3 regions of the Arthrobacter sp. StoSoilA2 genome follow, and region 2 is predicted to be linked to each of the others. Evidence: predicted binding sites of a transcription regulator. Region 2 holds the regulator's gene; each other region holds the start of a gene.

Region 1 (5,568 bases), 1.7 Mb from region 2:
ATGTCCGGCGTGACCCTTGACCCATTCAAACGTGTATTTGCGCCCGACGATTGCTTGGTCGATGTCCTTGAGGAGGTCAACGTTCAGCACGGGCTTTCCGTCAGCCTTCCGCCAGCCCTTCCGCTTCCACCCGGGCATCCACTTGGTGATGCAGTTGATGACGTACTGGCTGTCGCAAAGGATCAGCAGTTCTTCCTGCGGTATGTGGGCCGTGGAACGGAACAGGTCCAGGACAGCCATGAGCTCGCCCATGTTGTTGGTGCCGTGTGGCCAACCTCCGGCGCGCCAACAGGAATCGTCAACGTACCAGGCCCAACCGGCCGGCCCGGGATTGCCGAGGGCAGAGCCATCGGCGGCAGCAATAATCGTCATGCCTTCAATCCTGCCAGACCGCACAGACACTGAAAGCGTGCTAGCGCCCAACCCAGTAGCAGCAGATGCCCTTTTGAACGCTGAAAAGGGCATCTGCTGCTACCTACTTGGGCGCGGACGCAAACGACGGCGGCCCCCACCAAATGGTGAGGACCGCCGTCGTTTGCTCTAAAGCGTGACGCTACAGCTTAGGAGGCTTAGAAGCCGCCCATGCCGCCCATGTCGTCGCCACCGGCAGCCGGAGCGTTCTTCTCAGGCTTGTCGGCAACTACAGCCTCGGTGGTCAGGAACAGACCAGCGATGGAAGCAGCGTTCTGGAGAGCCGAGCGGGTGACCTTTACGGGGTCGTTGACGCCAGCAGCCAGCAGGTCTTCGTAAACACCCGTGGCAGCGTTCAGGCCGTGGCCGGAAGGCAGGCCGCGAACCTTGTCTGCAACAACGCCCGGCTCGAGGCCGGCGTTGAAGGCGATCTGCTTCAGCGGAGCATCGATGGCAACCTTGACGATGTTGGCACCGGTTGCTTCGTCACCCTGGAGGGTGAGGTTGGCGAATGCCTTGGCGCCAGCCTGGATGAGGGCAACGCCACCACCGGCAACGATGCCTTCTTCAACAGCAGCCTTGGCGTTGCGGACAGCGTCCTCAATGCGGTGCTTGCGTTCCTTGAGCTCAACCTCGGTTGCGGCACCGGCCTTGATGACTGCAACGCCGCCGGCCAGCTTGGCCAGGCGTTCCTGCAGCTTCTCGCGGTCGTAGTCGGAATCGGAGTTCTCGATCTCGGCGCGGATCTGGGCAACGCGGCCTGCGATCTGGTCGGCGTCGCCGGCACCTTCAACGATGGTGGTCTCGTCCTTGGTAACGACAACCTTGCGGGCGGTACCGAGGAGATCCAGTCCAGCGTTCTCCAGCTTGAGGCCGACCTCTTCCGAGATGACCTGGCCACCGGTGAGGATGGCGATGTCGGCGAGCTGTGCCTTGCGGCGGTCACCGAAGCCCGGAGCCTTGACGGCAACAGACTTGAAGGTGCCACGGATCTTGTTGACGATCAGGGTGGCCAGGGCCTCGCCCTCGATGTCTTCAGCGATGATCAGCAGCGGCTTGTTGGACTGCATGACCTTCTCCAGGACCGTGACAAGTTCCTTCACGTTGGAGATCTTGGAGTTCACGATCAGGATGTACGGGTCTTCGAGGACCGTTTCCTGGCGCTCAGCGTCGGTGACGAAGTAAGCGGAGATGTAACCCTTGTCGAAGCGCATGCCTTCGGTGAGTTCGAGCTCCAGGCCGAAGGTGTTGGACTCTTCGACCGTGATGACGCCTTCCTTGCCCACCTTGTCCAGGGCCTCGGCAATGAGGCTGCCGATTTCCGGGTCGCCGGCGGAGATGGAAGCCGTAGCTGCGATCTCTTCCTTGGTCTCGATCTCCTTGGCGGAGGCGAGCAGCTCGGTGATGACGGCCTCGACGGCCTTCTCGATGCCGCGCTTCAGGGACAGGGGGTCGGCGCCGGCGGCAACGTTGCGCAGGCCTTCCTTGACCAGTGCCTGGGCGAGAACCGTAGCGGTGGTGGTACCGTCGCCAGCGACGTCATCCGTCTTCTTGGCAACTTCCTTGACCAGCTCAGCACCGATCTTCTCGTAAGGATCGTCCAGCTCGATCTCCTTGGCGATGGAAACACCATCGTTGGTGATCGTGGGGGCGCCCCACTTCTTTTCGAGGACGACGTTGCGTCCACGCGGGCCGAGGGTGACCTTGACGGCGTCGGCGAGGATGTTCAGGCCCCGCTCGAGGCCGCGGCGTGCCTCTTCATCAAATGCAATGATCTTGGCCATAACGGCGGTAGTCCTTTCGGGACAGTCGTTAAGAAGGAACCTGTCAGATAGGGTGCCCGCGACGGACGGTCCTTTGCTTGCGGCCTCTGTATGCCCCGCGCTCCGGACCTCACCCCACCAAGGTGTTTCTTGATCCTCCTGACGTTCCGAGAGCCATCTACTGCCGGCGTAAACCGGGCCGCAGTTAGCAGTCGAAGCGTAGGAGTGCTAAATCAATAATTAGCACTCGACCGGGGAGAGTGCAAGCAGAAGCGCCACTTTGCGCTATAAACAAAGGGGTTTCAGCCGTTAGCTGGCGCGACGGCCGAGGGGACTATGCAACGCGGACACTTTCGGCCTGCGGACCCTTCTGACCTTCGCCTAATTCGAACTCCACCCGCTGGCCTTCCTCAAGAGCGCGGAAGCCTTCCATCTGAATCGCGGACCAGTGCACGAAGACGTCGTCGCCGGAGTCATCCACAGTGATGAATCCATACCCTTTTTCGGCATTGAACCATTTGACGGTTCCCAAAGCCATGATGCCCACACTTTCACAGTAGCCAAGACCGGTTGCCGGGATCTCCGGACCGGAATCAATCCACTGTAACCACAGTCACTCGCCGCGCGCTGCTGCGGAGGGGTCCACCATGACTTTTGTTATTGAGGCTTAACCGAGTTGCCACTTTCGAGGCTGGAACCCCGGGAAAATGCTCGAAGATCGGCGGAACTACTGGTAGCCAGGTCCCACAACAACAACCAGCGGCTGCTGGATTTCAGGAGATTCAACAACGGCGGAAATACCCAGGAGCTTGCCCAGCGCTTCTGCGTTCGCCTTCTGGCCGGGAACGTTGTAGAAGACCACGGAAGACTGTTGCGGCAGGCCTCCCCAGTTCCCCACAGTTCCCAGCGTCCAGCCATCGCCTTGGACCAGCCCTGCGACGCGGCTCGCAAGCCCGGCCGTAGCCGTGCCGTTGTAGACGGCAACTGCAACGGTTTTGTCCACCGGTGCAGCAGAAGGAGTTGCCGAGGCTTCGCCGGAAGGTGTGGTGCCCGGGCTCGGCTCACCGGAAGCGATGGGCGCGTTGCTTGATTCGGTAGGTGCAGCCGAAGGGGAAGTTTCACTCTGCTGGGGCGCCGGCGTCGAAACGCTTGCGGACGCACCGGGGGCAACCAGGCCAAGCCGCGGAAGTATAAGGAAAGCGACGAGTCCCAGCACCAGTGCGACGGCTCCGACGGTCAAGACCGGCCACAAATTGGGGCGGGCTGTCTCTTGGGCGTCACGGTGAACACCCTGCCGGGAGCTGTTCTGTGGGACCCGGTCGAATTCATCCTTGGCAAATTTGGTCATGGTGAAGCCTTGTCCTTGCTGGTTGCTGCTGACTATCAGCCGGGCGATTTACGCGTCGGACCCCAGGCGGCGCGCTGTCCGCGCACGTTGGCGCGACGTACGTAGTCTACGCAATCTCTTCACAAGCATGGGATCGTGGGCCAACGCATCTTCGGTATCGATAAGTGCGTTCAGGATCTGGTAGTAGTGGGTGGCGGAGAGATTGAAGAGCTCACGGATCGCCTGTTCCTTGGCGCCGGCGTACTTCCACCATTGCCGCTCCAAGGCCAACATTTGCTGATCACGGTCACTTAAAGGTGAGTCACTGCGGGTCTCTGCCGCCAGGTCTTCAAGTGCCAAACCGGTAGACTGCGGCGCCATTGGTTCCGGTGCTGGTTCTGCCACGGCACACTCCTTGACGCTGGTTGGGGGAAAATGTCCTACCCCCATGTTACGGGCGAATAACAACGCTGTCATTCGCACCGCCGATGCCATGGAGGGGACAATGACAGGGTGACTGGCGAGGATGCACTGTTTGACCTGGAACCTGCCGGCGTTGCCGATCCGGGCTTCGACGAGCTTGTTGACCGACCCCTGGAAGAGCTGATGGCCGCGGATTGGGCGGACGCCTTGCGACCCGTGGAAGGCCAACTCCGTGAAGCTTTGGCCTTTGTTGCGGGTCAGGCTGCCCAAGGGATCCAAGTCCTACCCCCGGCTACCAACCTGCTCCGGGCTTTCTGCCGACCACTGGCCGACGTCAAAGTACTCATCCTTGGCCAGGACCCGTACCCAACCCCGGGACACGCCGTCGGGCTTTCCTTTGCCGTCTCGCGGCATACGCGGCCGATCCCCCGGAGCCTGGCAAATATCTATCGTGAACTCCACGACGACCTTGGGCTCCCGCCGCGCATCCATGGCGACCTCACAGCCTGGACGGACCAAGGCGTCTTGCTGCTGAACCGCGTCCTTAGCGTCGCAGCGGGAAACGCCGGCTCACACCGCGGCAAAGGCTGGGAGGCAATCACGACGGCGGCCGTCAGGGCGGTAGCCCATCGCACCGACGGCGCGGGACGCCGTAGTCCGCTGGTAGCGATTCTGTGGGGGAAGGACGCCGAAGCGGTCATGCCGCTGCTGGATGGCACACCGGCAATCACGTCAGTGCACCCGAGTCCCCTCTCAGCATCCCGTGGTTTCTTTGGTTCCAAGCCCTTCAGCCGCACCAACCAACTGTTGATGGAACAGGGCGCAGAGCCCGTCAATTGGGAACTACCCATCTTGTAACCTTCGACTCATACGCAGGTGGCACCCAACGAATTAGCTTAGGCTTGCCTACATGGCTGCTCTCCCCGTTACCTCGTCCGCCACCCGGAACACGCGTCCGCAGGTTAACCTGACCGTCCTGCGCAAAGAATGGCTCTCACCCCACATGGTGCGGATCGTCGCCGGCGGCCCAGGGTTCAGCGACTACGCGAACAACGAATACGTGGACCGATACGTCAAGATAGTTTTTCCGCAGCCCGGCGTTGATTACCAGCTTCCGCTGGACCTGTGGGGCATCCGCGAGTCAATGCCACGTGAGCAATGGCCGCACACCCGGACGTACACCATCCGCTGGGTGAACCTTGAAGAACGCGAACTGGCGATTGACTTCGTAGTCCATGGCGACGAGGGCCTGGCAGGGCCTTGGGCGGCGGCAGCAGAACCCGGAGACTCCCTGATTTTTACCGGCCCCGGCGGCGGCTACAACCCCGCGCCCGACGCCGATTGGCACCTCTTCGCCGGCGATGACGCCGCGATTCCAGCCATCGCAGCCTGCATAGAGGCCCTCGCCCCGGAAGCCCGCGGATATGCGTTCCTTGAGGTGGACAGCGCCGAGGACATCCTGCCTATCGCCGCTCCTGCCGGCCTGGAACTCCGATGGCTCCAGCGCAACGGAGTGCCCGCCGGATCAAGCGAGGTGTTGCTGGACGCGCTTCGCGAAATCCAGTGGCTGCCCGGCCGCGTAGATGTCTTTGCGCATGGCGAAAGGGGCTACATGAAGGGCCTGCGGCAGATCTTCTTCACCCA
Region 2 (5,568 bases):
TCAGCCACGAGCGGCGCTTCAAGGACGGTCCGCAAAGGGTTCTTGGCGTCCTCGTGAAGGATCACAGCCAGGTCTGCGGCAGCAACAGCCTTTGCCAGCGCCGCGGAATCCAGGATGGGACGTACCTCGGGTATCCATGCCCTGCGGGCCTGCTTGGCCGCGGCAGTGACCACAGACTGCCACTTGGCGTGGGCCTTTGCAGCGCGATCCCCCTTCCAGCGGACAATGGATCGCTCGGCCTGCCAAGGGATCACTGCATCAATGCCCAGTTCGGTGGCCGTTTCAATAGCCAACTCGTCGCGGTCACCCTTGGCCAATGCCTGGACAAGCACCAAACGCACATCCGGCTGGTCCTCGAAAATCACACTGGATGCCATGACGGACAAACTTCCAGGGCCGGCCTCTGCCACCGTGCCTGTCAGGCGGGCTCCTGCGCCATCGGCAATGTCCACGGCCTCACCGACGGTGAGGCGCTTCACCGTCACGGCATGCCGGGCTTCCGCACCGTCGATGACGAACAACGCGCCCGGCTCAACACCGTCCAGGGTCCCGGCAGGCGTGAAGAAAACGGGGTTGCTCACCGCTACAGGTTACCGAGCTTGTCCCGCAGCTTGGCGAACATGCCGCCGCTGGCCACGAGTTTGCCTTCGCTGAACTGCTCGCCCCGCAACTTGGCAAGCTGCTGCAGAAGCTCTTCCTGTGCCGGATCCAGCTTGACCGGCGTCTCAACGTGCAGGTGCACCTTGAGATCGCCGCGACCGTAGCCCCTGAGGTGGGTAACACCCAAACCGCGAAGCGTGATGACCTCGCCGGACTGGGTGCCGGCCTTGACGTCGATCTCCTGGGGCCCGTCAAAGGTTTCCAGGCTCAGTTCCGTACCCAAAGCAGCGGCCGTCATCGGAACGCTCAGTGTTGCGTGCAGATCGTCGCCTTCACGGATATAGGTGGAGTCACTGTTGACGCGGATCTCTACGTAGAGGTCGCCGGCAGGTCCGCCTGCCGGTCCTGCTTCGCCTTGGCCGGAGAGCTGGATCCGCGTACCCGTGGCAACACCGGCGGGTACCTTGATGGTGAGGGACCGGCGGCTACGGATGCGGCCCTGGCCGTTGCACTCATTGCAGGGATCCTTGATGACGGTACCGAAGCCTTCGCAGGAACCACAGGGGGCGGTGGTCATGACCTGGCCCAGGATGGATCGAACGGCCCTCTGGACCTGGCCACTGCCGCCACAAATGTCACAACGCTCCGGGTGGGTGCCCGGCCGGCAGCAGCTGCCATCACACGTGGGGCAAACCACTGCCGTATCAACTTCGAGCTTCTTGTTGACACCGAACACGGCGTCTTTGAGGTCGATGCGGACGCTGATGAGTGCATCCTGGCCCCGACGCACACGGGAGGCTGGTCCAGCGTGTCCGCCGCCACCGCCGAAGAAGGTGTCGAAGATGTCCTGGAAGGCAAAGCCTTGGCCTGAGTAGCCGCCGCCGAAGCCGTTGTCAGTGCCATTCTCGTTGCCGGTGGCATCGTAGACGCGACGCTTCTGGGGGTCGGACAGCACTTCGTAAGCATGCGTCACGGCTTTGAACTGCTCCGCGACATCCTCCCCGGGGTTGACGTCCGGGTGAAGCTTTCGCGCCAACTTGCGGTACGCCTTTTTGATCTCTTCCCCGGTGGCTTCCGGCGAGACTCCCAAAACGTCATAGTGGCTGCTCAAAGTCGGTATCTCTTCCTTGTTGTAAAGCGGTTCTTACCTCGGGGCCGGCGTCAGCCGCCGAGAATGCGGGAAAGGTAGCGGGCCACGGCGCGCACGGCAGCCATGGTGGTGGGATAGTCCATCCGGGTTGGTCCGAGGATTCCGACCTTGGCTCCGGAGCCGTACCCCGTTGCCACGACCGAGGCCTCGGCCAGGCCGTCGTAAGGATTCTCGCGTCCGATGCTGACTGTCACGCCGCGGGGATCATCCCCCATATCGGACAACAACCGGAGCATGACAACTTGTTCCTCAAGAGCTTCCAGCACTGGCCCGATACTCAACGGGAAATCCACATTGGAGCGGGCAAGGTTGGCTGTTCCGGCCATGACGATGCGCTCTTCACGGCTGGTGTCGCTCAAAGCCTGGAGACCATGGGCAAGATGCTGCGCGAGTGCGCGAAGGTCCGGCGGGCACAGCGCCACGACGGATGGCAGCACCTGCGGCAGCAGCGCCAGCTGGGTTCCCGCGATACTGCCAAGGAACCGGGAGCGCAGTGCCATCAGGGCCTCGTTGCTGACATCGGAGCCAGCCTCGATGACCTTCTGGCCAACGCTTCCTGTATCTGCGATGAGGACCACCAGCACCTGCTTGGGCGCCAGGAGGACAAATTCAACGTGACGGACAAGTGCGCGGTTGGAGTGCGGGTACTGTACGACGGCGACCTGGTTGGTCAGTTGCGACAGGAGCCTGACGGTGCGCTCAAGGATGTCATCGAGGTCGTCCGGCCCTTCCAGCAGCGAGTGGATGGCTCGACGCTCCGCGGCGGACAACGGCTTGACCTGCGAGATCCTGTCCACGAACAGCCGATAGCCCTTGTCCGTTGGGATCCGGCCGGCACTGGTGTGCGGCGCCGCGATCAGGCCCTCTTCTTCAAGTACGGCCATGTCGTTTCGGATGGTGGCGCTTGAAACGCCGAGATGGTGCCGCTCCACAAGTGCCTTGGATCCAACCGGCTCACGGGAATGCACATAATCCTCAACAATTGCGCGCAGTACTTCAAGCTTGCGTGGCTCACTCATTGCAACACCTCCTGACGACTGTCCCGGCCTGTGTAGGACCGATAGCTTTTCGGACCAATACTTAGCACTCAACATGCCCAAGTGCTAACAAGTCTAGTATGAGCCAGCACGTTGCTAGCATTGAAACCGCCCGCGGGAGTTATTCCCAGCACAACCAGCACAAAGGGGTATGAAGTCCTTGGCTTTCGATACGTGGGGCCCGCAGGATCTGTCCGCTCCTGCCAAACGCCAGCTCCCCGAGGTAGCCGTCCAGCGCGGGATGGTCCTTGAAGACGTCCAGTCCGGCTGGGTGGGCGAAGTCACCCGCGTGGAGAAATCGGGGGGAATGCACATCGTCTCCCTTGAGGACCGGCGTGGTAAAACCAAGTCCTTCCAGCTCGGATTCGGTTTCCTGCTTGAAGGACAGGCCATCCGCCTCATGCCGCCGGCGGCAAAGGCTCCTGGTTCGACTCCTGGTTCATCTCTGCAGCCGGGTCGAACGGCATCCGGGTCCGTCAGGGTCCTGGGCCAGCGTGCCCAGGTGGCCAAGGCGAGCCGTATTTGGGTGGAAGGCAAGCACGACGCCGAACTGGTGGAGAAAGTCTGGGGCGATGATCTCCGCATTGAGGGCATCGTCGTAGAGCCGCTGCACGGCGTGGACGACCTCAGGTCAGCGATCGCAGAGTTCTCACCCGGGCCCGGCCGCAGGCTTGGGATCCTGGTAGACCATCTGGTAGCGGGCTCAAAGGAATCACGCATCGCCGCAGAAGCCATGACGGTGCCCGGAGCCGCCGGAAACGTGCTGATCGTCGGCCATCCGTACGTAGACGTCTGGCAAGCGATCCGGCCAAAAGTGCTGGGTATTGAGCGGTGGCCGGACGTTCCACGCGGCACTGACTGGAAGACCGGAATATTGACCGCTTTCGGTTGGCCGCACGAAACCGCCGAAGACATTGGACTCGGCTGGCAGCGCCTGCTTGGTGCGGTCCGCACCTACGCCGATCTGGAAGCCTCGCTGCTGGGAAGGGTGGAGGAAGTCATCGATTTCCTCACCACTGCCTGACGGTCTTGTCCTGAATTTACGTTTCCTGAACGCACTTTTCCCGGGAACGTAACGGGGCGTTGGTCCCGGGATGACCCGGAACCCAGTATTCTGGGACAGCAACACTGCAGCATCTTTACAGCAAAGGGAAGACACCGTGGCAGAGAACGCTCCTGAAGAACCGGGCAGCGCCGCAGGCCAGCCCCAGTACCATGGCGCGCCCGCAAACGCACTCCCACTGACGGCAAGCGAAGACCGCCAGTGGGCCACCCTTGCGCACTTCGGGGGAATTCTGGGATGCCTGCCCTCCCTGCTGATCTATCTGATCTTCCGTGATCGCGGGCCGTTTACGGCGCAGGAATCCAAGGAAGCCCTGAACTTCACGCTCCCTCCGACCATCGCAGCAGTCCTGGCGAATATCCTTGTTCTGCTTCCAGTGGTGGGAAATATCTTTGCAGTCATCGCCACGGGCATCTGGGTAGCACTTACGTGCTTCTCAGTCTCGGCTGGTATTCGTGTCAACCACGGGCAGCCCCACCGCTACAAGCTCAACCTGCGCTGGATTAAGTAGTCCCGGGCCACCGCAGGATTCTTCCGACGGTTAGTCCGGCAGAATCCTGCGCACCACGGCGTCCGCCAGTAGCCGGCCTTTGAGCGTAAGAACCAGGCGACCCTTGAAGGCCGCAACCGGGTCCACCAGCTCTTCAGCGATAAGTCCCGCCATCGCATGGCGGCCGACTTTGTCCAACGCATCCACCGCTAGCCCTGTACCGAGCCGCGCCTCAAGCATGATGCGCTCGACTTCCCGGGTGTCGGCGTCGAGAGTTTCCCTGCCGGCTGCCGGCGAGTCTCCTGCAGCCAGCCTGTTGGCGTAAGCCGTGGGGTGCTTAACGTTCCACCAGCGGACACCGCCCACGTGGGAGTGGGCACCGGGACCAATACCCCACCAGTCATCGCCCCGCCAATAGGCAAGGTTGTGACGGCAGGCTTGTTCAGGCGTTTTCGACCAATTGCTGACCTCATACCAAGTCAGGCCGGCTTCGGAGATCAATTTGTCAGCGAGCTCATATTTGGCGGCGTGGTCGTCGTCGTCGATTCCCGGGACTTCGCCGCGGCGGATTTGGGCCGCCAGCTTTGTGCCGTCCTCCACGATCAGGGCATACGCGCTGATGTGGTCGGGTTCGTAGGAGAGGGCAGTCTCAAGGGACAGTTGCCAATCCGCCATCGACTCTCCCGGCGTGCCGTAGATGAGGTCAAGGCTAACGGCCAGGCCAGCCTCGCGCGCCCACTGGACCACCAGCGGAACACGGCTGGGCGTATGGGTGCGATCCAGCACTTTGAGCACGTGCGGTACCGCGGACTGCATGCCGAAGGAGACGCGCGTAAAGCCGGCATCAGCGAGCACCTTGAGCGATTCCGGCGTCACAGAGTCGGGGTTGGCTTCGGTGGTCACCTCTATGCCCGGCTCAAGTCCCCAATGCCCGACGGCGGCGCGCAGGATACGTGCCAAGTCCTCGGCAGGGAGCAACGTGGGTGTTCCCCCGCCGAAGAATACGGTGCTCAGGGGCCGCTCCGGCAAGCCGGAAGCATTCAGGGCCGTTGCCGCGAAGTCCAGCTCCGTGACGGCCGTTTGGGCATAAGCATCCTGCGACGCCCCACCGCCGAGCTCCGTGGCCGTATAGGTATTGAAGTCGCAATAGCCGCACCGCACCGCGCAGAACGGGATATGCACGTACAGCCCGAACTTGCGGTGCTCGACGCCGGTCAGCACCTGCGGA
Region 3 (5,568 bases), 650 kb from region 2:
TCCATCGGTTTCTCCTGCCGGGGTGCCAAAGTCAGTACCACCCCTGCCTGCGTTTCGTCTGGTTCGTCGTCAAATGCCTCTGCTGAAACAGCGGCTGCCTGGACCTGCTGCCGTCTGTTCCGAAGAACGTAAGGAGCGACCCAGACCATCCAAAGCGCAACAGTGACCACGAGTATCACTGAGCTGCTGAGAGGGAAGTCCACATTCAAAACCGTAGAAGCAAATCATCAGGGGCGGCGGCATTGCGGTCGGTGTGTCGCCGGCGAGTCCGCAAATGAATGGAGATACGGCTCAAAAGGGCCTATGACCTGCCCGTTCTTCCTCTGAGCCACCAGTCAAGGAGTCCCTGCGGAACTTCCTCCGACGTAAGCGCGAAAGACCGGTGATCCGCCCACTGGCCATTGATGTGCAAGTACCTCAACCGGTAGCCCTCGTCCCTGAATCCGAGCTTTTCCACCACCCGAAGACTTGGCGCGTTCTCAGGCCGGATATTGATTTCCATCCTGTGCAGGCCAAGGGTCCGGAAGCAGTGGTCCGTAGCCATCGCAACTGCAGTTGGAGCGATACCGTGCCCGGCGCGTTCCTTATCAACCCAGTAGCCAAGGGTCGCCATCATCGCCGAACCCCACACGATGGATGAGACCGTCAACTGCCCCACAATTTGAGGATCACGGAAACCCTCGGTGCGCTCCGTAATGAGGAAGGGCAAAGCCGTGGCCTGCCGGGCTTGCGCATTCAGGGATGCCACCATTTGACGGTAACTGGGCAGGCGCCCACCCGGTGCAGGATTGGACGCCTCCCAAGGTGCAAGCCATTCACTGTTCCGCGAACGGACTTCAGACCACTCCCGCTTGTCGCGGTAACGGATTGGCCGGAGCACCAAGGCTCCGCTTTCCAGCGTTACCGGCCAGATCGCAGAGCCGTACACCGGTTTTATTTGGGAAGACCGGCAGTGAAGGTGGGCAGCCACTCGCGGAGCTCGGGGCCCAGGTCATCGCGTTCGCATGCCAACTCGATGCAGGCTTTCAAGTAGCTCAACTTGTCACCGGTGTCATAGCGGCGTCCACGGAAGACAACGCCATAAACGCCGTAGCCTTCGCCTTCCCCGGCAGCCAGAACTTCAAGGGCATCCGTCAGCTGGATCTCTCCGCCACGTCCGGGAGCGGTGTTTTCCAGGACGTCAAACACTGCCGGATGGAGAACGTAACGGCCGATCACCGCGAGGTTGGATGGAGCTTCCTCGGGGGACGGCTTTTCAACGAGCTGCTTGATGCGGACGTAGCCGTCCTCATCGCTATCCTCGACGTCGGCGCAACCATAGGCGCTGATCTTGGAAGGCTCAACTTCAATGAGGGCAACAACGGAACCGCCGGTTTTTTGCTGGACAGCGATCATTTCGCTCAGCAGGTCCTCACGGGGATCGATGAGGTCATCGCCCAGCAAGACCGCAAAAGGCTCATGCCCGACATGCTGCTTTGCACGAAGGACTGCATGGCCGAGACCGTTGGGATCGCCCTGGCGGACATAGTGGATGTCACCCAGGTTGGTGGCGGACTGGATGGCTTCAAGCTTGGCAGTATCGCCCTTCTCTGCCAGCGTTGCTTCCAACGCCGGCACACGGTCAAAGTGGTCTTCCAGGGCGCGCTTGCTGCGCCCGGTGATCATCAGGACGTCGTGCAGGCCAACCTTCACCGCTTCTTCGACGACGTACTGGATGGCTGGCTTGTCAACCACGGGCAGCATTTCCTTCGGCATCGCCTTTGTGGCGGGGAGGAACCTGGTACCAAGACCCGCTGCGGGGATGACGGCCTTACGGACAGCATTGTTATCGAGAGTCACCGGACTAATGTAACGGAAGGAATACATCAACGGGTAAACCCCCGCCGTGGCAAGACGCAGAAACAGCCCCTGGACTGGAGCCGATTTGCTGCTTTAGGCACACCACGGTGGCCCGCGGGAATCTCATGATCGGACAAAAATGGCATCCAAGGACGACATCCGCAGCAGCCGACGCCTGTATAGGCGCAGCCTCACCAAGGAGCTTGTAGCCCAGGCCGGCGAATCAATTGCACGGCACGGCTTGGCCTGGGCCCGGAAAATTTCGGCCGGATCGCCCACGACCTTCGCCATCTACGTGGGCGTCTCCCACGAGCCCCCAACCATGCCCTTGATCGCAGGGCTCCACAACGCCGGCCACCAGGTCCTGCTTCCTGTCTGCGAGGCCGGCCGCCAGTTGAGCTGGGTGTACTGGACGCCGGAGACAGCCTTCGTCCGGTCCGACTACGCACCCATCGACGAACCCGAAGGCGAACGTTTGGACAGTGCTGTGGTGAGCTCTGCTGCGGGCATCTTCATGCCGGCCACGGCCGTCGACCGGGATGGCAACCGCATCGGACAGGGTGGCGGCTACTACGACCGGCTCCTCCAAGGCCTGGACAATTCCGGCGGGCGGCCACCCACCATTGCAGTGGTGTACGACGACGATGTGTTGCCTTCGGGAGCTATCCCCGCAGAGCCTTTTGACCGGCCGGTGCCGGAGGTGCTGACGCCCTCCGGAATCATCACGCTTGGCCGCGGGAGTGATCTCGATTGACCCATACGTGAAGTCCCGCATTTATATGCAGTTGGGAGATAGCGAACGAGCCGGATGCGGATGATAGAATTGGCACTCAGGCCCTGCGACTGCTAATGCGGAGATTCTCCGCCACGGCTCCACAGGACCTGAACTTTGTCCTGAAGGAGGAACTCAGTGCCCACATACGCATACGCCTGCAAAGACTGTGACCATGCCTTTGACATCGTCCAGTCCTTTTCTGACAGCTCCCTGACGGAGTGCCCTGAATGCCAGGGCGCGCTCCGCAAGAAGTTCAACAGCGTCGGCGTTGTCTTCAAGGGCTCGGGCTTCTACCGCACGGATTCGCGCGATGCCAAGGGCAGCACCGTCTCCGCCGCGCCCTCCTCCCCGGCGACTCCGGCCCCTGCTGCCACGCCTGCACCGGCGGACGCAGCCGCTGCCAGCTAGCCGGCACTTTTCCACATAGGGCACCCGGCCGCTGTTGGGTGGCCGGGCCCGGTGGCTAACGTGGCGTCATGCCACTAAAGACAACCACTTCGACAGTCCCCCGCCGTGAACGCCCCAGTCCCCCTGTCCGGGGCCGTGATGGCCCCCGGAGCAAGCCCACAACCACGGCTGGCCATTTCCTCCCCCGGAAGCAGGGGCCACATCGCCAGATCAGGCTGGGCCGCAGGCAGAGCCTCAAGTTCTGGGTCACCCGGAACCGTCGGCTGACAGTTGCACTGCTGCTCTGCCTGGCCACGGGCATTACCGTTCAACAGCTAACCCCTGCCTCTGAGCAGCGCGTCAGCATTCTCGTCGCTGCCCACGACCTCGCAGCAGGCACCAACCTCACCGAGTCAGACTTCACCAATGTTGGTGTGCCGCCGGACCTCGCAATTTCCGGAGCCCTGGAGGATCACGTTTCACTGGTGGGCCGCCAGCTCGCCTCGCCTTTGGCCAAAGGGCAGATTCCTACTGAATCCAATCTTCTGGGGCCGGGACTTCTCACAGGCGCACCCGTAGGCTCAGCTGCGGTCCCCCTTCGCATGGCTGACCCTTCATCCATCCAGCTGCTGTCCCCGGGACAGCTGGTGAATGTAGTACTTACCGCCGCCGGGTCATACGACGAATCCCGGCAAACTGAAGTCCTTGCCGCCTCCGTCCCTGTCCTATGGACATCTGCCCAAGGGGGTAAACCCGGCCAATGGCTGGGAACCAGCGACACAGACGGGTTGGTGGTAGTGGCGGCAAATCCTCCACAAGCAGAAAAGCTTGCCGGCGCATCAACGCAAGGCAAGCTTTTCTTTGTTTTGGTCAATCCCTAGGTTTGGTCAATCCCAGCGTTTGGTCAATCCATGGTGCAGGGTTTGGATTCCATGACGCAATCAGCCCCAATGCGGGGGCTTTTGCTCTTTCAACCACTGCTCATGGTCATAGTTGCCTTCGTCGCCCCAACGGCGGGGGTCGTCTTCAGCGGCCTTGGTGGGCAAGATGCCACCGGAGGCTTGCTTCGCCGCAGGAGTCTTTGTCTCCGCGGACTCTTCAGCGTTTTCGGCGCTTACGGCTGCGGTCTGTTCGTCAGAGCCGCTTTCGTTGCCGGTTCCCTGTTCTTTCACTGGTGCTTCAGTCCCATCATCTGGATCACTGGGGGTTGGAGTGCTGGCTTCTGCGTTGCCCGGTTCGCCACCTGGCCCCCTGCGATTGTCCACACCTGCCTGCCCGGGCAGCTGTGGTTCCAGCGATGCCTGGGCACCTCCCGGGCTTTGCCGATGCGAGGCCCGGCTGTAGGAGGAACTGCTGTGCGGGGAACTGCTATAGGAGGAGCTTGCGTACGAGGAAGCCGCATTGTCCAGATTCAATTGTTCAACATCCATGTCCAGGAAGCCATGCTCCGCTGGGGGTACGGCCTGGGGAACATGGTTTTCAAGACCCAAATAGGATCCGATTCGATCCGCGCAGGACGAGGGATCGGTGAACACTTCGATGGTCCACAGGGACATGTAACGCCAGCCCATGCGTTCCAGCAGCTGGGGCCTCAGACGGCTGCGTTCGCGGACGCTCATGCGCCGGTAGCGTTCCGTGCCGTCGGACTCGATTGCCACCGGGGTGGGAATCTCGGCACCCTCCCGTCCAATGGTGTGGACGGGATCGGCAGCGGCGGCAATGTCCAGGACACCGTCATAGAGGTGCCAGACGCGGGCACCTCTGGCCCGCAACCTCTCGCCGAGATCGGCAACCAGGGGGTCCTCCCCCAAGGCCTGTTCGCTGGCAACGGCGCGCGAGGCAGGAGTTCCAAGGTTGCTGTTCCCGGACAGTTCACGGTCCAGCAGTTCGTAAAAGTCCACAGCCCCGTGGGCCAGGCGATCCAGATCCAGATCTTCCGGGCGGAAGCAGCTCAGGACGTGCATGGAACGGCGGGCGCGGGTCATAGCCAAGGCAAAGCGGTTTCGTCCGCCCTCCGCCGACAGGGGTCCGAACGAGTGCAAGGCGCGGCCATGAGGTGTCCGGCCGTAGCCGAGGGAGAAAATGACATGGTCACGCACCAGGCCTTGGGCTCGCTCAAGGTCAACCACGCGGAAGGACTCGGGGCCAGCACCGAAGAAGGCGGACAACAAGGGGTGGTTGGGCAATTGAAGCCTGATTGCCTCGCCAATCCGCGCAGCATGGCGCAGGCTGGCCGTGACCACAGCCAGGGAAGTCCGTGGCCGAAGCCTGGCGTGCTCGAAGACAAGGTCCACTACCCGGTTGACCTCCGCCGTAACGGACTCAACGCCCTCATGGTCGGCGCCCGGGAGTCCGGTTCCATCGGGGATGTACTCCACCAGGATCGAACGATCCAGGCCCGTCACCGAACTGCCATCGGGCAAACGCCGGAGGCCGCCGTCGTAGTAGTTCTTGCTCAACTGCAGGATGAGGTCCTCATCGACCGCCCGGTAGACCCAGTTCAGCTGCCAGGTGGGCAGGACGCGTGCCAGGGCCTTGAACGCGCTGTCCACGGTTTCGTGGCTGGC

Evidence for each region. The regulator HrcA, encoded in region 2, represses chaperone genes, less so after heat shock. The targets are predictions, from matches to a motif close to TTNGCACTCGNNNNNNNCGAGTGCNAA.
Region 1: a site for HrcA is predicted at 2,415-2,441, ahead of groL (chaperonin GroEL). Genes of this name have one in related genera too.
Region 3: a site for HrcA is predicted at 2,663-2,689, ahead of LDN82_RS15570 (FmdB family zinc ribbon protein). Genes of this name have one in related genera too.

Annotation. Positions count from the first base shown of each region.
Region 1 is NZ_AP024643.1:1,026,480-1,032,047, reverse strand. It holds gene LDN82_RS04860 (ribonuclease HI family protein) at 1-372, opposite strand, end outside; gene groL (chaperonin GroEL) at 570-2,195, opposite strand; gene LDN82_RS04850 (cold-shock protein) at 2,509-2,712, opposite strand; gene LDN82_RS04845 (LytR C-terminal domain-containing protein) at 2,902-3,522, opposite strand; gene LDN82_RS04840 (DUF3263 domain-containing protein) at 3,571-3,882, opposite strand; gene LDN82_RS04835 (uracil-DNA glycosylase) at 4,015-4,782, shown strand; gene LDN82_RS04830 (siderophore-interacting protein) at 4,835-5,568, shown strand, end outside.
Region 2 is NZ_AP024643.1:2,769,427-2,774,994, forward strand. It holds gene LDN82_RS12530 (16S rRNA (uracil(1498)-N(3))-methyltransferase) at 1-581, opposite strand, end outside; gene dnaJ (molecular chaperone DnaJ) at 584-1,711, opposite strand; gene hrcA (heat-inducible transcriptional repressor HrcA) at 1,762-2,769, opposite strand; gene LDN82_RS12545 (DUF3097 domain-containing protein) at 2,948-3,811, shown strand; gene LDN82_RS12550 (DUF4870 domain-containing protein) at 3,948-4,361, shown strand; gene hemW (radical SAM family heme chaperone HemW) at 4,392-5,568, opposite strand, start outside.
Region 3 is NZ_AP024643.1:3,423,046-3,428,613, forward strand. It holds gene LDN82_RS15550 (hypothetical protein) at 1-170, opposite strand, end outside; gene LDN82_RS15555 (GNAT family protein) at 302-928, opposite strand; gene galU (UTP--glucose-1-phosphate uridylyltransferase GalU) at 934-1,839, opposite strand; gene LDN82_RS15565 (5-formyltetrahydrofolate cyclo-ligase) at 1,979-2,593, shown strand; gene LDN82_RS15570 (FmdB family zinc ribbon protein) at 2,750-3,022, shown strand; gene LDN82_RS15575 (RcpC/CpaB family pilus assembly protein) at 3,091-3,882, shown strand; gene LDN82_RS15580 (DUF4011 domain-containing protein) at 3,943-5,568, opposite strand, start outside.